One region of the Fervidobacterium sp. genome, then DNA from elsewhere that is predicted to be linked to it. Evidence: predicted binding sites of a transcription regulator. Region 1 holds the regulator's gene; each other region holds the start of a gene.

Evidence for each region. Region 1 encodes HrcA, which represses chaperone genes, less so after heat shock. Its sites were predicted from a motif close to ATTAGCACTCNNANNNTNNGAGTGCTAAT; they were not measured.
Region 2: the regulator HrcA is predicted to act here: its motif matches at 5,012-5,040, upstream of groES (co-chaperone GroES).
Region 3: the regulator HrcA is predicted to act here: its motif matches at 1,788-1,816, upstream of AC3M61_RS00805 (ATP-dependent Clp protease ATP-binding subunit).

Annotation. Positions count from the first base shown of each region.
Region 1 covers NZ_DBOLZL010000014.1:286,433-293,089, reverse strand. The annotation lists gene dnaJ (molecular chaperone DnaJ) at 1-675, opposite strand, end outside; gene AC3M61_RS06065 (nucleotide exchange factor GrpE) at 707-1,306, opposite strand; gene hrcA (heat-inducible transcriptional repressor HrcA) at 1,337-2,386, opposite strand; gene AC3M61_RS06055 (DMT family transporter) at 2,648-3,514, shown strand; gene rpsB (30S ribosomal protein S2) at 3,578-4,354, opposite strand; gene AC3M61_RS06045 (transporter substrate-binding domain-containing protein) at 4,637-5,989, shown strand; gene AC3M61_RS06040 (HD-GYP domain-containing protein) at 6,003-6,657, opposite strand, start outside.
Region 2 covers NZ_DBOLZL010000014.1:39,420-46,076, reverse strand. The annotation lists gene AC3M61_RS04975 (outer membrane protein assembly factor BamB family protein) at 1-2,559, opposite strand, end outside; gene AC3M61_RS04970 (hypothetical protein) at 2,787-4,433, opposite strand; tRNA gene AC3M61_RS04965 (tRNA-Ala) at 4,702-4,778, shown strand; gene groES (co-chaperone GroES) at 5,074-5,343, shown strand; gene groL (chaperonin GroEL) at 5,371-6,657, shown strand, end outside.
Region 3 covers NZ_DBOLZL010000006.1:34,052-40,708, reverse strand. The annotation lists gene AC3M61_RS00815 (MATE family efflux transporter) at 1-394, opposite strand, end outside; gene AC3M61_RS00810 (MFS transporter) at 427-1,632, opposite strand; gene AC3M61_RS00805 (ATP-dependent Clp protease ATP-binding subunit) at 1,881-4,100, shown strand; tRNA gene AC3M61_RS00800 (tRNA-Cys) at 4,252-4,328, shown strand; tRNA gene AC3M61_RS00795 (tRNA-Ile) at 4,336-4,411, shown strand; gene rpsF (30S ribosomal protein S6) at 4,541-4,930, shown strand; gene AC3M61_RS00785 (single-stranded DNA-binding protein) at 4,930-5,340, shown strand; gene rpsR (30S ribosomal protein S18) at 5,378-5,608, shown strand; gene AC3M61_RS00775 (glycoside hydrolase family 191 protein) at 5,694-6,611, shown strand; gene era (GTPase Era) at 6,615-6,657, opposite strand, start outside.

The DNA.
Region 1 (6,657 bases):
AACATGACAGGTTTCTCCCGGAACAGCACCACTACCACCGCAAACATCACAGGTGTATTGATTTATGAACACGCCAAACGGTGTTCTTCGTTCTTCACGGACCACGCCGGTTCCGTGACATTTTGAACACGTTACCCATCTACTACCGGGTTCTACTCCTTCTCCCTTACAATTGTCACAAACTTCGTATCGGTCGTACTCTACGGTGACATCTTTGCCTGTGAATACGTCGGCTTCCGAGATGGTTACCTCAAGATTTATATCCTCTCCTCTTTTTGCGTATCTTCTTCCAGTAGTTGTCCTTTGCGTTTGCGATGTGCTCGTTCTGTGACCTCCAAAGAATATGTTGAATATATCATCGTTCAGGAAATCTCTGAAGATGTCGCTTATGTCTTCAAAACCAAACCCACCGGTTCCTCTTGATGGTTCGTAAACATAACCACCTTCACCAACGTATCCAAATTTATCATACATCGCACGTTTTTGAGGGTCGCTTAAAACCTCGTATGCTTCTTGAATTTCTTTGAATTTCTGCTCTGCTTCTTTTTTCTTCTCACCAGTATGCCTATCAGGATGCCACTCTTTTACAAGCCTTTTATATGCTGCTTTTATTTCATCCTCAGAAGCATTTCTTGGCACACCGAGAATTTCATAGTAGTCTTTTCTCGCGGGCATAGCAAACCACCTCTATTTTCAATTTTAATTCTCACGTGTTTTGTTGGTCATTGACTGCGTTATCTGTGGTATTTTCTTCCTTTTTCTTTGGTTTTATAGCAACGCGCACCTTGGTTGGCTTTACAACCTGCCCATTGAATGTGTAACCATCTTCAATGACTTCAAGAATGGTGTATTCTTCAACATCATCGCGTTCTTCTTTTTCAAATGCTTCATGATTGAACGGGTCAAATTTTCCAGAGGCATCAATAACCCTTAATCCCTCGTTTTCAAGAGTCTTTAGAAGCTTTTCATAGATTTTTTCTACTCCGAGTTTGAATTTTTCTAAATCCTTGTCTGATTCGTAGTATTTGAAAGCCCTCTTAAAATCGTCCAAGATGGGTATAAGTGCTTTTACTATACGGAGTGCTGTTGATTTCGTTGCGTCTCTAATTTGCCTGTCAACGTCCAGCTTGTAATTTTCAAATGTTGCTTTGATTATACGTGCAGCATTTTGTATTTCCTTCAGCTGATTTTCTAACTCTGCTATCTTTTCTTTCAGTTGTTTGTTTTCTTCTGATAGTTCGTTTTGGTTCACTTGGCTTATTTCTTCTCCCTGATGTATTTCATTTATTTTCTTTTCTTCACACATGTTCCATACCTCCTACTTTAGTTTGAGTTTTTAAACATTTCTCGATACTATAGTGAAATACTCGCTCAGTCTGTTGAGCATAAACTCGAAGCTATCCATAATCAAATCATATCGACCGTATTTATCGAAAATAACAGCAACGCGTCCAACGGGATTATCTTCTGAGTAGAACTGTCCAAGGATTACCGAGAAATCTTCGAGGAACTTCAATCCGTGCTCTTTACCGATATATATGTCGTTATCAAGTTCAAATAGTTCTTTGTAGAACACGTCGGATGAAACATACACAAGGATATTTTGTAATTTTTTTAGATTGATTCTATCGTTTGCAAGAAGGTTTGGCAAACCTTCTGTTATGTAATCTTCGTAGCTTTCAACAGATAACCTTTCTGTGATTTCTAAAAATCCTCGATTGATTGTTCCAAAGTCACTGTCTTTTAAGTTATTCAGATTATTAAGACTATTGATTCGCACAAGGATATCTCGCAACTTGGATTTGAATTCATTCAACGTTAATCCAGTCATCGCTTTGTTAAGCATTTGTTCTATTTTTTCGATATCCTCAAGTTCGGTGTGTTGAATTGGGATGGATGAGCTAAGACCAAGAGATGTGATTATGCTTGCAATTGAGAAATTCTTACTCACAGGTGTTACAACTATGCGTCTGATTCTTAGAGTCAGTGGACTGGGTTTTTCAATAACAACCATGCCCTTTGTTGAAGAACTTAGCAACTTTGCAGCACCTGTGAGCACCTTTTCCATATCGCCGATCGGAAATCTTGCTGCAACCTCAACTTGAGAACTCTTTGACTTTATCTCTTCCCTAATTTTCTTCAGTTCGTTTACATAAAATCTTAGACCTTTGTCTGTTGGAATACGACCAGCAGAAGTGTGTGGCTGGAATATGTATCCTGTGCGCATTAAACGGTTCATGTCGTTTCTAATAGTAGCACCGGATCTCTCAATTGCAGCACTTTCCAAAACCCTTTTTGAACTTACAGGGGTCTTCGTGTTTATGTATTCTTGAACAATGCAGTAAAGAACTTTCTTTTGCCTTTCGGTGATATCGTTTCCTAACACGGTTATCACCTCTCCGTTTTTCTATTCGTTTTAATCTAATTTTTGTTATCAAAGATGTTAGCAATCTATACTTTAGTCTGCTAATATATTACCATAAGTGTAAGAGTTTGTCAATTTTTGGTGTGTTTTCACCATCTTAGATATCAAACAATAAGCAATGAAAAATATTGATGAAAATTTTCTTTTTGGTAAAATAGTAACAGAAAAATCGTGCGGAATACGAACATTTACGTAGAATTTTGCTTGCCTGAGGTGAGAAGGGTGAACTGGAAGGTGTATATCTCCGGATTTGCAGTTTCGACGATATTTGGGTTATCATTCCTTTTTACTAAAAACAGTATAGAACATATAAATGTATACACGTTCTTAGCTCTTAGGTTTGGTGTGGCAAGTGGTGTAATGCTATTGCTTTGGTTTTTTGGAGTCGTAAAACTAACAAATAAACCGTATTGGAAGTTATGGAAAGTAGCGCTGTTCCAACCGATTGCTTACTTTCTACTTGAGACTAACGGACTCAGGTTCACGACGTCTTCGGAAGCTGGGATGTTGATTGCTCTAATTCCTATTGTTATAACGATTTTGAGTCCGGCATTGTTGAAAGAAAGAATCAGATGGTATCAACTTCTCTTCGCATTTCTTAGCTTTCTGGGGGTATTTCTCATCGTTAAAGGTGGGGGATTGGAACAAGGAGCACTGCTTGGAAAGTTATTGGTGCTGGGTGCGGTTTTCTCCGCAGCACTCTACAATATTTTCTCAAGAAAATTGTCCTCAGAATTTGCTCCTGTTGAGATAACGTTTTTTATGATGCTTACAGGATTTGTCTTTTTCTTTTTCCTAAGTGTCGCAACAGGACATTTCACAATTACATTCCACCCTTCTGTTCTTGTTGGAGCGTTATATCTTGGCATACTTTCTTCGACGGTTGCGTTTTTCCTTGTGAATTTTATGCTCAGTAAAGTTTCCCCGACGGTTTCTTCTCTTTTCTCAAACCTAACGACGGTAATATCTGTAATAGCTGGCAGTTTCATACGGCATGAAAGGATTGTTGCAATACAAATATTAGGAATGATTTTGATACTCGTATCACTAATTCTTAATTCTTATCTGAAAAGCAAAGAAGTTCAATAATTTAGATAATACAAAAAAGCCCTCGGCTTTTCCGAGGGCTTTGTTAATTATTAACTTAACATTTTATATTTCCTCTTCGTCGAGGTTTTCTGGTATGCTGATTTCGATTTCCTCTGTTTCTGTTGCTGTTGTTGGAGCTTCTTCTGTTGAGTATGGTACTCCTTCGCGGCCTTCGAGGTATGCATCTGCTATCTTACCAGCGATGAGAGCTATTGCCCTTATTGCGTCATCGTTCGATGGTATTACGTAGTCAATTGGGTCTGGGTCACAGTTTGTATCAACCATTGCAACTATTGGTATCTTGAGATGATTTGCTTCTTCAACGGCTATCTTTTCTTTCCTCGGGTCGACTATGAAAATAACATCGGGTAAGCTCTTCATGTTTTTGACACCGCCGAGGTTCTTTCTTAGTTTTTCAAGTTTCTTTCTGAGTTTGCTTTGTTCTTTCTTTGGGAGCTTGTCGAGTTCACCATTTGCTTCCATTTCCTCAAGTTCGATGAGCTTTTGAATCCTTGTCTGAATCGTGGAGAAGTTTGTCAAAAGTCCACCGAGCCATCTGTTGTTAACGTAGAATCCGCCACATCTTTCAGCTTCGTTCTTAATGACCTGTTGTGCCTGTTTCTTTGTTCCAACAAAAAGGATAGTTCCACCTTTGCTTGCAACGTCTCTGACGAAATCGTAAGCTTCATCGAGTAGTTTGACGGTCTTTTGCAAATCGATAATGTAGATACCTTTTCTTGCACCGTAAATATACGGCTTCATCTTTGGGTTCCATCTTTGCGTTCTGTGTCCAAAGTGGACACCCGCTTCCAAAAGTTGTTTCATCGTTACTACTGGCATACCGACACCTCCATGATTTGGTTTTATCCTCCGCCCCCTTGACCCACCGACCTTGCAAAGTTGTGCAAGGCACCGAGGTGGGAAACGGGTTGGCGTGTGGATTGGGATATATTGTTTAACGCATTCGAATTTTATCATATATTTTTTGTTCGTCAAGTATTTGCTATTACGGACCGAAAAACCGTGATTAAAGGGTAATTAGGTATTTTTTCTGAGAGTAAAATGTGATAAAATAAAAAATAGGATTCTCTACTCGATGTTCGGGGGAGGGCAAAGTAGGAAATGAAGAGAAAAGCAACGATGGAAGTTAAAAAGCTGAAGGTGTTTATCTTTTTCTTTTATTTGTTTTTGGCTTCTACACTTTTGTTTTCGACGATGAAGATAGGTTACTACGATAACTACCCGCTAACTTACGACGAGAATGGTAAGCCTATGGGTTTGTTCATAGACGTGCTCAAAAAGGCAGGAGTGTTAGGAAGTTACAGTGTAGAATTCATTTTTGGTGAATTTGCTGATCTCATGCAACAATTGAATAAAGGTTATATTGACATGGTCGTTTGTGTTGCGCATACGCCAGAACGTGAGAAATTATATTCGTTTAACGCAGAACCTGTAATTATGAACTGGGGTGTGCTTGTTAGTTTTAAAACGCTCGAAGATATAAGGGAGATAGATGGGAAAAATGTTGCTGTTAACCGTGGGGATATATACTATCAAAAGTTTTTGGAGATTGCTCAATCGTTTGATATAAAACCAAACTATGTGGGATACGACACATACGAGAATGTGATAAGAGCTGTTAACAATGGACAAGCGATAGCAGGTGTTGTTAGTAGGTTAGCTTATCTTGTCAACAGCACCGAGTATCCGAAAGTTAGGGCAACGTCCTTTATTTTTAGTCCTGTTCAGCTCAAGTTTGCAATTCGCAAAGGTTCTGAAATTGCTAACAAAGATATTTTAGAAAAGATTGATAAGACGGTTGCTTTTATGAAAGCTTCTGGCGAGTTGGATAAGATTTTCAATTCATATTTTGGAATTTCAAGAAGGGCTGGAAGACAAGGTTTTCAGATGTATTTGATAGTAATATTTATAGGAATTTACGTACTTACCATTGTTGGCTTTATGCATGTAATAAAACTTCAAAAAACTCGCTACGAAGCAGCTTTAGAGGTAAATAAACAAGCTATATTGAAAGAAAGCATTCTCGACGAGAGCAGAGGGATTTACAGTTACAGTATCGGAGTAGAAATGTTGAAAAAGTACATGGAACTTTCGAAGCGTGAGAATCAGTCGCTCGGAGTTGTTGTTTTGGAGTTTGGTGGAAAGAATTGTGAAGAGAGTATTGGAAAGGTTGAAAGCATACTTAGGCAGAATATAAAAGAAGGCGATATTATAATTCACATATCACAAAATACATATGCACTGGTCCTTTACAGATATGGTGTTTTCTTTGCGGAGCATTTTAGAAAGAGGCTAACAGATTCTTTGAAGAAAAGCAATGTAGATTGTGATATTAGCATCGGTTTTGCAAAGTTTCTTCCTGAAAAAAACATATCAGCGGAAGCCCTCGTATATGAGGCAACCGCTGAAATGGAAAGAGATAAAGAATTCAAGAAAAAGATGAATATAGAGTGAGAGAATAATTCAATCATCTTAATTTTTCCCAAACTTTACGTATTTCATCACCGTTTTCTTTAAATACTTCCAATACCTTTGGTGAAAAATGAGATGGAAGTGTTCGACCATCACCTTTGAAGATGATTTCCAGTGCCTCTTCGTGGGTCATACCTTTCTTGTATGGTCTGTCGGAACGCAGTGCATCGTAGACGTCGACGATTTTTACAATCTGCGCTTCAATCGGTATTTCTTCTTCTATTAAACCGAATGGATAACCTGTTCCATCGTAATTCTCATGATGATACAGTGCGATGTTTAACGCGGTTTCAAAACCGGGAACATCCAGGATTCTTTTTGCATAGATTGTATGTTTTTTCATTTCCTCCCATTCTTCTGGTGTTAGCTTTCCAGGTTTTAGCAGGATTTCCTTTGGTATGAAAATCTTTCCTATATCATGCAAACTTGCAAACATGTTTATCTCTTCAATTTTTTCTTCTGACAAATTCAACTTTTCAGCAAGTAATTTGGAGAGGTGTTTCACCCTATATATATGCTGACCTGTATTTTCGTCATAGCCTTCTGCAATAACAGCCAGTTTTTCGGAGATGTTAACCAAAAGTCTTTTGAATTCCTCGCTTTTGAGCCTTATTTCATCGTAAGAACGCATAAGTTCTTGGTTTGTTGCC
Region 2 (6,657 bases), 250 kb from region 1:
GTATGGTGGAATAAACCCATCTCTTGGACCGATATTGTAAATAATTTCAGCACCGCTAACTGTAGTTCCAAGTTTACCGACGAAGAGATTCCAATCATTTAGATCAACAACGAAGTCACCATTAAAATCACCAACTACGTAAAGGAATTTATTAGTTCTAAAGGCTCTCTTTGCTCGGAGCAGTTCTGGTTCGACGTCCTGACCCAATGTTTGCGCATAACCGTACAGATCAAAGAACTGCAAATAGTAATCACTATCGATACCTGTGAACTGTGTTCTTGTTGGGAACATAAGATTGAGTGCTACAGTTGCAACCCTAGTTGTCCCAGCTAATGGTAATTCAAAATTATTCAAAACTATCTGCAGTGAAGTATCGGTTAGAGTACTCAAACTATCTAGTTTTGTAACATTCGGTGCATATTCTTCACTGACAATTTCGCTTATAGTTATTGAAGCTAATGTTGTCAATCTTAACGTTTCAGCTACAGAGTTTGTTGCAGCATCAAGGAACAAGTAGGCTCTTGTCTTGCCGTATGCAAATTCTGGTAGTAAAAGTGTTATTGTAGCGTTAAGTTCTGCGTAGTGGACTTCGAGATAAGCAGGTCCAGAAAGTGGCAACGTTACACTATCTTGGTCATAGAGTGTCCTTCTTGTATATCCAGTTGATTGTCCGGGATCCCATTGATATATTTCCCACTTGTATGGGAAGAAAACCTTTCCAGATTGCACAGGACTTGCGTTAATTGTCTGAATAGCGGCGTCTGGGTTAGTTCTAAATGTGTTATAATCAAAGAATCCAAATATAGTTTGAGTTCCTTCGTTATTTGAGTCAAGTGGATATCTGTGGTAGACATAGAACGTATAAGTTGCATCGGTAAATAACTCAATCGTTCTATCACTAAATCGGAAAGTTATAGTAGCTGGATTGTCAGCCTCTGAGCCTTCGTAAGCTCCTGGACCGGTCTTCCAGAATCTGAATCTGAACCTCGAATCTGTTGAAGGTGGAGTACCGCCACGAGGAGTGACATATCTTCCAATCAAAAGTTTGGCATCAGTCGGTGTTGCGAACTCTACTACAAGCTTTTCTGAACCTGGTATACCCTCAATAACGTTAGCAGGATCTGTTTCATTTGTTCTGTAATTTCTGTAAGTACGCAACGGGTAATCATCCGCATCGACAACTGTTGCATCGTAGAGCAGACCGTAAGTTGAACCAAGCAGCGAGTCAGAGAGTTCTCTTCCGTTGTAACCTTCTTTTGCTATCAAGAAGATTCTTGTTCTAAACGCGATTGCAGTTGAATCGATAAAACCGGTGTTGTTTATATTCTGTCCATACTTTGCCCAAATACCGTAAGGACCTCTTGCATTCATCCGCCAAGCGTAAACTGTGCCGTTGTTTGTAGCTGTCACGAAATAATAGTTATCGCCATACAGTGCACCAAGTGGTCCAACATTGACCGCTGCACTAATTGGGAAAGTATCAGAAACGTTGTAAGTCCAGACCTCCGTAAACTGACCAGTTGTTGGATTGAACGATAGAATTGTTATCTTTCCAACACCTGTTGTATCTGATGTTGGGATAATCAAGTAAGTAACTCCATCCAGTCCTTTTACAATAGCAGGAGTTGTCGTTACCCTTTGTCCCAAAGTGTACTCACCAAGTTTTAATAAATTGCTGTTCAGAGCAACAACTCTACCGTTGTCTCCGAAGATATATATAATACCATCGCCGTCGATAAGTGGTCCTGATGAATTTGCCGAAGACAGAAATCTTTCGTGCTCTTCTCTTCCGTCTGCATCAATTTTATAAATAGTGCCATCGTTACTTAACGCATAAAGATAACGTTCATCCATCGCCATTGGTGTTGTGAATTCACCAGCAAGTGTGAAATCCCTCACAGCAGTAAGGTCAGCTGCATTGCGTACATAAAACCTTCCATTTTGTGTAATCACAAAAACTCGATTACGTGCTGGATTCAAAACAGGAGGCGCTTTAATTGGTCCAGCGAGATTAACTGTAACAGAGGCTGCGAAAGTTGGGTTATTTGGAGTTGAAATATCAACTGGCGCTCTGATCAACGTCCCATTCATAGTGCCTGCGAATATAATTATATTATTAGTATCAATGTACGCAGTTACACCGTAAGATGCATTGTTTATACCTGTAACAGCTATGTTTCCACCAGTTGAAGATGTAAAGTGGTGCACAACGATCCTATTTCCCGCTGTTCCCTGAGCGGTTGTGTAAATAATGTAGTAATTTCCTGATCCAGCATCAAAATATGTTGGGGGAGCTACGATATTTGTGATTCCACTTGGTTGACCTTTTGGGACAAGTCCTCCAGCCATTGTAAGTTCATACAAAGCACCATCTTTCGCAAGGTAGAGCAAGTTTCCACCATTCTTCGCTATTATAGCTGGTCCTTGCTTGTCTGGAACCGATTTTGAAAAGGTTGTAGCATTCCACAGTCCTGAGAGATTGAGTGATGAGAAAGCGAGTTCAGGCAAGACAATCAGAGCTGTAATTAAAATCCACAATAAGATAAACCGACGCTTCATAAGAACACCTCCTTTGTGAAAATCCCAAAATAGCTTTCATCCAGTCGTAGTGTTGCTTTGAGATGCCTAAGAACATAAAAACTTGAGAACCTCTTACCCAACCGTTGTTTTTGCGAAAATCTCTTTCTGCATAAACCCAAACATAACCAAAGATGCATCCGTGCAAAACTCTTTTCCTTATCACCCCCTCTGGAGCGTTCTTATATACAATTGACACAGGAGAACAACTATTGCACATACAAAAGGAATTGACCCATGTCTCTCATAAGGTTTCCCGATAAATCCTGAATGTTAATAACCGTTATGTAATAATATCCAAGAGCCATAGTCGTAGTAACTGAGAATACAACCGTTTTTCCATCTGAAGAAATCTCTTCTGCTTCCATCAACAAATCTCTGTAGTAACTTTCAAACTCATCTTCTTTGATTAACAACCGCGGTTTCACGCCTGTGTTAATCCCACCAGGGTCGTATACTTTTATCCTGAACGTCACAAGTCCTGGGAAGACATAACCGGGCTTATCTTTCTTTAGCTCAACATCGTTTGCTGTTAAGGATATAAACTTTGGACCATTGTAATCTGGAACGCTTGCGATCGTTTCAGCTATACCACTTCTATTATCGTCCGATTCCGCGTAAATTGTAATGATATGTGACCCTTCTTCTACATCCCATATTGTAGTTCGTTTAGCTTCTTGTCCATCCGATGCAATACTAGTATCAATAGTCTTTCCATCGACAAAAAATACAATCTTTGAATACTTGACGTTCGTTTCCTGTGATACAAGTGCTATAACAGCACTTCCGCCAGCAGTCAAATTAGCCGGACTAACTTCAACATCAAAGCTAAGCGCAGCAGAACCAACGTATATTCTCTTTGAATAGTAAGCTGGATTACCTTCTTTGTCTTTCACATTTATATTTAGCGTATGAGTTCCACGCTCTCTTTTTCCTATTCTCACGGCTTTTTCAAATGTCTTGCCGCTTATTGAACCTTCCTCAATTATTTCACCGTTGAACTCTATCTGGTAGCTACTCAACTCTTGGTCGTCGAAGAATTTCACTTCGAAGCTGATGTCAGAAGTTTCAGGATAGAACGTTTTTGTAAAGACATTGATAACAGGTTTTACTCTATCAACTTGGTTAACTTCGAAAGTTACTTTAGTGGCATCCTCCATGTTGTATGCTGTGGTCTTTAAGAAAAGTTCCACCTTTCCAGAGGAATTGATAGGTGAAAGTTTTTGGTAAACATAACCTGCTTTTCCAACTATTGTTTCTTTTATCCAACTACTATCAGTTGTTTTTCCATCCAAGGTATAAGTCACTACCGGATTCTGACTCTTGACTTTCATCTGCAACATCACTTCATCACCAACGTATGGTCGTTCCGGCAAAATCCGAACTTCTTCGATGATTGGCGGAATCACATCGTAGACAGTTATCGTTCCGTTTGCTGTATACCATTTATTTTCAGTAATCGAATATCCTTCAACAACCAAAGAATAAATACCAGGTTTTTTGAAAACCCAAGGAATTTCATACGGGTATTTTTGAACGCCAATCGCCTCTTCATAGACTTGACTATCGGCATTTTTTAACTTGATGCGGATATTTTTCAATCCAGGTTCCAGTGGCTGTACCGAGATAGTAATGTTCGTATTTACTACCGTTGTTTCAGGGTATACTATACTGAACTTTGGAACATCGGATGTTGATTGGTTTGAGGTGCAGGAAGATAGGAGTATAATAAGAAACACAACAAGTAGGAACATTGAATAAAAGCCTTGAGTTCTTAATTGCCAGAAATAATTGGATGTCTTCTTCACAAACAAACCCAGCCATCTTTTAATATCAAGATATTCAAGATATTTCATCGTGCACACCTCCGCACTATGCTTTTTATTTTTTCTTCAGCACAGTAAACTTCTCCATCTTCTTATTCTATCTGAGGCGTGCTTCTTCCTAATTTTTGACAACTCTTCGTTGCAGACTCTTATATACATTTAGACTTCCGATTATGGAATTTCGTTTAACATTTTATGAAAAACTCCTGTGGAAAAACCTTCTTGATTTTTTTCCGGCAGGATGGTATAATTCTGATGCACGATGTGGACTTAGAAGTAATGTAGTATGGTAACTTGTGGGGCCGTAGCTCAGCTTGGGAGAGCGCTACCATGGCACGGTAGAGGTCGTGGGTTCAAGTCCCATCGGCTCCACCAAAACTAATCTACTTGAGCCCTGGGAATAAACCAGGGCTTTTATTTTTGCCGATGTATCCTTTTATTCCCTTTAATTTTTTCATCAAACATTAAGTGTTACCTTATTTACTGTAAGTTCTGCAAAATGATGAGAAAAAATAAGAAAGCTACACTTTTTCGTCTCTAAATCTATGTAAACGCTATTAACTTCGGATTATGGCTATTCACATATTTCATTTTTCTGTTATACTAAAATTAGCACACTGGATATAAGAGTGATAATCCAACAAAAAACGTGACAGGAGGGGGTTAGAGTATGAAGGTAAAACCACTTGGTGAAAGGCTTTTGATAAAGCCCATCATTGAAGAAAAAAAGACAGCAGGTGGAATAGTTCTTCCAGATGCTGCCAAAGAAAAACCGATGAAAGCTGAGATAGTTGAAGTTGGAAAGCTTCCAGAAGATTGCACACTCAAAGTTGGTGACAAGGTAATTTACAACAAGTATTCAGGGACAGAGATTAAAATCGACGAAGAAGATTACATCATTATCGATTTAAACGATATCCTTGCAAAAATAGAAGAATAAAATAAAGGATAAGAGGAGGTGTGAGATATGGCAAAGTTGTTGAAATACAGTGAAGAAGCAAGAAGGGCACTCGAAGCTGGTGTTGACGCGGTTGCAAATGCGGTGAAGATTACACTTGGTCCGAAAGGTAGGAACGTCGTTATTGAAAAATCTTGGGGAAGCCCAACAATTACGAATGACGGAGTTTCTATTGCAAAGGAAATAGAGCTTGAAGACAAATTTGCAAATCTTGGAGCTCAGCTTGTTAAAGAAGTTGCAAGCAAGACAAACGATGTTGCTGGTGATGGTACAACCACAGCTACTGTTCTTGCTCAGGCAATGATAAAAGAAGGTCTCAAGATGGTTGCAGCGGGTGCAAACCCAATCCTTGTAAAACGCGGAATTGACAAGGCTGTGGCAAAAGTTGTAGACGAAATCAAAAAGATTTCCAAGAAACTTTCTAGCACAGAAGACATTGCACATGTTGCTGCTATCAGTGCAAATAGCGAAGAAATAGGTAAACTCATCGCAGAAGCGATGGAAAAAGTCGGAGAAGACGGTGTCATCACAGTTGAAGACAGCAAGACAATTGACACATACGTTGAATTCACAGAAGGTATGCAGTTCGACAGGGGCTACATCTCACCATACTTTGTAACAGACCCGGAAAAGATGGAAGTTGTTTACAATGAACCATTCATACTTATCACAGATAGAAAACTTTCAAATGTAAAACCACTTATCCCAATTCTTGAAAAAGTTGCTCAAACAGGTAAACCACTCGTAATCATTGCAGAAGATGTTGAGGGTGAAGTGCTTACAACGTTAGTTCTCAACAAACTCAAAGGAACACTCAACACAGTTGCAGTTAAGGCTCCTGGTTTCGGTGACAGAAGGAAAGCAATGCTCCAAGACATCGCTATCTTGACAGGTGGTATCGTTGCAAGCGAAGAAGTTGGAATCAACCTCGAAGACCTCACACTCCAAGACCTTGGAAGAGCTGACGTTGTAAGAGTGAAGAAAGATGAAACGATAATCGTTGGTGGAAAGGGCAAACCAGAAGAAATCAAAAAGAGAATTGCTCAGATTAAAGCGCAAATTGAGCAGACAACAAGCGAATACGAAAAAGAAACACTACAGGAAAGAATGGCAAAACTTGCTGGTGGCGTAGCAGTTATCAAAGTCGGTGCCGCAACAGAAACCGAACTCAAAGAAAAGAAACATAGAATTGAAGACGCACTTAGCGCAACAAGGGCAGCTGTTGAAGAAGGTATCGTTCCTGGCGGTGGAATTACGCTCTTGAGAGCAAGAAAGGCAATCGAACCACTCTTCAAC
Region 3 (6,657 bases), on a different contig from region 1:
AACTAACAATAGGTTTGAAAAACAACAACAATAAACCTGAAGCGATGAGTGCGACTATAGCCTTAAAGATAAGTGTTTGCTCTATTATTCGTGATGTAAGTTTTAAATCTCTTTTGCCATACGCTTGTGAAATTAATGAAACAGAAGAAGTGCCTATGATTTCATTAAGTATTTCAACTAACCAAAATATTGTGGAGAATATGACGACTCCTGCAATGGCCTTGTAGGAAATCTTTCCAATCCAGAACATATCCACGATATCGTACAAAGATTGTATGGCAAAACCAAGCATTGTGGGAAACGATAATCTAAATAATTCTTTGGTAAGAAGCTTGGTGCTTTCATTTTCAACGGTAAGTTTTTTGGCAGTTGAACTTTCGTCAAATATCTTCACTTAATCCCCCCAATTTATGTAAACGGTAATTCTTAGTCGGAAATATGTTTGTACATTCTTATCATAACATAGGCATTTAGGAAGTAGAAAATCGAACTCACAACGAAAATTAAAGTGTATCCGTTATTGTATTTGGTAAAGAGCGAAAATAAATCTGCTGATAGAGCACGTGCGACGTTGTTTATAAACGAATTCATACCATTAATTGAAGAAAGAAGACTTGGTGGAATGTTAGAAAAGACCAAAGCAGTTAAAAGAGGACCGACCATATTCATTACCGCAAACCGAAGTACATACACAAATGTAAAGGTTATCGGTTCCCTTATAAAGCTGAGCAATACGATTAGTATCGGTACAAACACATATGAAAAGATCAAAACGTTCATATCCCCGAACTTTTTCCCCAACTTGTAAGAAAACACAGCACCAATACTCGTAGCCAGCTGAGCCAATGCTAAAATGAGTCCTATCAACGATGCTTTCATATGGAAGATATCGTAGAATATCACATTACCAAAGGTTACAAACAACCCTGCACCAAATCCAACACTCATAGTGGACAGGAAATAGTAAAGTATCACTTTCATAGTGCGCTTGTCTAAGTTCTTAAGGATGCTGAAAAATCTTAGTGCATTGGTGTCTCCACTGTTTTTACTTTCGTATTTTGATTCGTATAATTTCAGCTTCCAGATGGGAACAAGTGCAACGATTCTCGATAAACTCGCTACAATTAACACATTCCTAATTGGGAAGATGTCACCCAACATGCCACCAAATACGTTTCCCAAAACTCCAGTGAACATACCTATTCCAAAGTTAATACCAAGAACCTTACTACGGCTTTCTCTTGCAGTTTTAAGTATCAAAAGCGTGGAAAGAACAATGGATGTTGCTGTTGAAAGACCACCGAAAAGAAAAGAAGAAATGCCAAGATGAAGAAGTGAGGGCGAAATAACCCTGTATGTTCCGAAGAATATACTCAAAAGATGAGTGGTAACCATTAATTGTTTTTTGTTAATCTTATCTGCAATTATACCAAACACAAGTCCAAGTAACGCACTACCCCAGAGGAAGAATGAGGTGATACGACCAACTTGCGTAGTTGGTAAGCCTGAAGTGCGGAGCATCAGATTGAAGATTGTTCCGTATATGCCTTGTGCAAGCCCATCTATGAATGTAAAAAGAGCGATTAAGCGAGCCGCAGAACTGACAGAAGATGAACTAGGACGATAAGACATGGTTTTGTGTAAAACCCCCCGGATTAGGCTAAAAATAAGTTAGCATATCGAACAATCACCAATTCAATTCTAACATTACAATTTTCAAAATCAAGTCACAAAACCTTCTGTTTTTGAATTTCTCTTTTGTATCAAAAATTTTTTGACTTTTTTTGATTAGCACTCTTGACATATGAGTGCTAATATGGTATACTATCATCGGAAATGCAAATTAAACAAAATAGAAAGGAAAGAAAGGAGTGGTTGATATGACATTCAACCTTGAGGAATTCACAGAAAACGCTCAGGAAATATTACAGTCTGTAACGGATGTGTTAAATCGTTACAGGCAGAACCAGATGGCGCCTGAGCACATACTTTTGACTATGTTGGAAAACTCGAAAAACGCTGCTTACGATATTCTGACCCATCTCAACGTAGATATCGATGGGTTGAGAAGGGATGTAGAACGTACTATCACATCAAAAGGAGGTTATTACTACTCTTCTGGTGGCACAGGACAAATCTACGTTACACCAGATACTACAAAGGTCATTAACGAGGCGAAGCGTGAAGCCAGACGCATGGGTGACGAAAAGGTCGGAACAGACCACCTGCTCCTTGCTATGGCAATAGTACCAGAAACAACTGTCTACAGGTTGCTGGCAAGATATGGAGTCACACAAGACAGACTCTATACAGCTATCAAAGAACTTAGAATGAAGAGAACATACTCGGAAGAGGAAAACATCGATGTTCTTGCCAAGTTTACTGAGAACTTAACTGAAATGGCAAAGAACGGGCAGTTGATGCCTGTCATAGGTAGAGATAACGAAGTTAACAGGATGATAGAAATTCTTGGTAGAAAGATTAAAAACAACCCGGTTCTCATAGGAGACCCAGGTGTTGGTAAGACAGCAATTGTTGAGGGACTTGCCCAAAGAATAGTCTCTGGAAACGTGCCAGATTTCTTGAAGAACAAGACCATCCTTAAGCTTGACCTTGCAAGATTGGTTGCGGGAACGAAGTTCAGGGGAGAATTCGAAGAAAGGCTAAAGAAACTTATTGATGTGCTCAAGAAGAGGACCGATGTTATTCTCTTCATCGATGAGCTTCACACGGTCGTTGGAGCTGGAGCTGCAGAAGGTGCACTGGACGCGGGTAACATTTTGAAACCAGAATTGGCAAGGGGCACACTTAGAGTGATTGGTGCTACTACAGTTGAGGAATACAGAAAACACATAGAAAAAGACAAAGCCCTTGCAAGAAGGTTCCAGGTCATATTCGTCTCAGAACCATCGGTCGAAGAAACGATTGAGATTTTGAAAGGTCTCAGACCGAAATTCGAAGAGTTCCACGGAGTTAAGATTAGCGATAAAGCTATCGAAGCGGCTGCTAAGCTATCTTCAAAATACATTACAGACAGATTCATGCCAGACAAAGCTGTAGACCTTGTAGATGAGGCTGCGGCTCGCGCAAAAATAGATGGCAAGCATGAGGTAACGGATGAAGATATCGCAAAGGTCGTTGAACGCTGGACTGGTATACCCGTTGGCAAGATTATGGGCGACGAAAAGGAAAAAATCAAGAACCTTGAAAAGCTCATACATGAAAAGTTCGTAGACCAGGAAGAAGCAGTGAAAGTTGTAGCAAACGCTATAAAGATGTCACGTGCAGGTATCAGAAATCCGAAACGACCACTAGGTGTCTTCTTGTTCCTTGGACCAACTGGTGTTGGTAAAACAGAACTTGCAAAAAGGTTAGCTGACGTGCTCTTTGGTAGTGAAAAGGCACTAATCAGAATCGATATGAGTGAATACATGGAAAAGCATTCAGTTGCTAGGTTAATTGGTGCGCCTCCGGGATATGTTGGCTACGAAGAAGGTGGACAACTCACAGAACAGGTGAGAAGAAGACCATACAGTGTCGTGCTCTTTGACGAAATCGAAAAGGCGCATCCAGAAGTCTTCAACGTGCTACTACAACTCTTCGATGATGGAAGACTTACCGATGGTAAGGGTACAACGGTTGATTTCAGAAATACGATAATCATAATGACTAGCAACATAGGTTCAGACATAATAATCCAAGACATCGAGGATGGTTTGGAAAGTGCTATACCCAAGCATATTGAAGAGGAAATGCGCAGGTATTTCAGACCAGAGTTAATTAACAGAATCGATGCAGCTGTTGTTTTCAAGCCACTCAAGAAAGAACACATTAAGCAGATAATCGATATCTATCTCAAAGAGCTCAACGAAAGACTTACCGATAGGAACATCGTTGTGGAATTAGATGAATCGATGAAGGAGTACTTGGCTACGGAAGGTTACGTACCAACGATGGGTGCAAGACCTCTTAGAAGGTTGTTCGAAAACACAGTAGAGTTCAAACTCGCTGAACTGATAATCGACGAACAAGTCAAAGAAGGTCAAAGAGTGAGATTCTACTGGAAGGATGAAGGACTTTACTGGGAGATACAAGGATAACAAATAGAGTAGGCATTACGGGACCCTCCTCATGATGGAAATTTTGAGGAGGGTTCTTTTTTTGTATTTTTTAACATATAAGAAGCTTTTTGAAATGTACCAACCCTGTTGACAGGTGAGAGGTTATGTGATAGAATGTAACACGCAACGGGGCGACGTAGCCAAGGGGTCTAAGGCGGAGGTCTGCAAAATCTCTATTCGAGGGTTCAAATCCCTCCGTCGCCTCCAGGTTTGTGGGCTCGTAGCTCAGTTGGCAGAGCATCCGGCTCATAACCGGACGGTCGGGGGTTCGATCCCCTCCGAGCCCACCAGAAAACAAAGATGCAGCGGGCATTCGCCCGTCTTTGTTTTATGTTTTAGGCGAAATAATTCTTAATCCAAAAATCCCGCTCTGCCCTAAAGAGGGTAGGGCCGCATAAGACCGAGGGAGGAGGTGCTTTATGAGGATTTACGAAACGATGTTCATCATCAAACCAGATGTGCCAGAGGAAGAAAGAAACAACTTGGTTGAAGGTGTGAAAAAGTTCTTGGAAGAAAGACTTGGAGCGCAAGTTGAAAACGTTGACAGATGGGGTATTAGAAAACTTGCTTACAAGATTGGAAAGTACTTCGAAGGAGACTACACTGTTCTTTACTTCAGGTCAAACGGTCAGGGACTTGAACAACTTGAGAACTATTTCAAAGTGCACCCAGATTTCATGAGATGGCAAACGTTCAGAAGAGAGGACCTTGAGAAGAAGGAAAGAAAAGCAGCAAGAGCTAAGAAAGAAGCAGAAAGTTCTAATCAAGAAGTCCAGCAGGAGGGTGCTTCTGAAGAGAAGGTGGAATAATGTCGTATAACAAAGTTGTTCTTGTTGGTAGATTAACCCGAGACCCTGAGACAAGGCAAACAATCGACGGAAACCTGGTAACCACGTTTACAATTGCGGTAAACCGAGGAACAAATGGAGATGAAGCTGATTTTATAAGGATTGTAGCATTCAGGAAGTTGGCAGAATTGGCACACAACTATCTCCAAAAAGGTAGAATGGTTTTAGTTGACGGCAAGTTGAGAATTAATAAATGGAAAACAAACGATGGGCAAACCAGGTCAACCGTTGAAATATGGGCAGACAATATCGTATTTGTTGACTCAAGGAAGAGTGACAAAGAAGTCCCAGAAGAAATACCATACGAAGAAGTTTTTGGTGAAGATATTGAAGAAGAAGACATCCCAAACGACGATGAACCACCATTTTGATGAGCAATGAATTAAACGTCAGTAGGAGGGAAGTAGGATGCCAAGAGCAAGGCAAAGAAGAAGAAAAATTAAGGCATGTAAACTGTGCGAAATGAAAGTTGAATACGTTGACTATAAAGATACAAAATTGCTCAAGGATTTCTTAAACGAAAAAGGTAAGATACTGCCAAGAAGACTTACAGGGAACTGTGCAAAACACCAGAGAATGGTAAAGACAGCAATCAAAAGAGCAAGACAGATGGCATTGTTACCATACCTAAAATACTAAAAAATAAAAGAAGTCGCCGGTTATCTGTTGGCGACTTCTTTTTTTTAGGTTTATATTGATAATTGCTAAATAAGAGGTGTTAAAAGTGACAAACGATTTCGTTTCAAAGATAGCTTTGACCACGATTTTCCTTGCTTTGTTATTTCCTGTTGTTTTAAGTCTTTTTGCCACCGAGGTTCCACAAGACTGGATTCTTTACACGAACGGTCCAAAGTTAGAAGAGCTTATGTTGGTAAAATCAGATTTGGTTGTTATAGATTATTCTGCTGATGGAACAGACAAGAAAGCTTTCAAAAAAGAAGACATTGCATTTTTACAATCTCAAGGGAAGAAGGTGTTTTCTTACTTAAACTTCGCCGTTGCTGAAGATTGGAGATTCTATTGGAATTCTTTAAACAAAGCAATCATTCTTGCACCTCTGGGTGGCTGGCCTGGAGAGTATTACGTTAAATACTGGTACTCAGAATGGTATGATGTGGTAAAGCAATACATGAAAAGAATCACATCAGCTGGATTCAATGGAGTTGCCTTGGATTGGATAAATATTTATCAACATACAAAACTACAAAAACTTTCTGGGAAAAATGCAGAAGGATTAAAAAACGCTATGGTAGAAAACTTAAGAAAAATAACGAACGATTTTCCACAGTTGGAATACGCACTGGTAAATGGAGAAGACATACTGCTTGAATTTCCGGACTTGAGAGAAAAAGCGAAGTATATCATTGTTGAGAGCTTATTTTTCTCTAAGGGTCAACTCGTAACGAATACTGAAGACTTTGTTCGCAGAGTGAATAAACTCACTCAGCTTGTAAAAAATGGGATTACCGTTCTTTCAGTTGAATACATCGACAACGGCAATCCTCTTGACAATAAGAATGTCGAGCGTATAAAAACATACGTGAGTTTGGCAAGAAAATACGGATTTAAATACTATATCGCACGTTTAGATATGAAACTAAACGTTGTTAACATTCCCAGGATACCAAATAGCAAGGACTGATTTTCAGTCCAAATCGTCACGCATGCCGACTTCGTTCAGTATGATG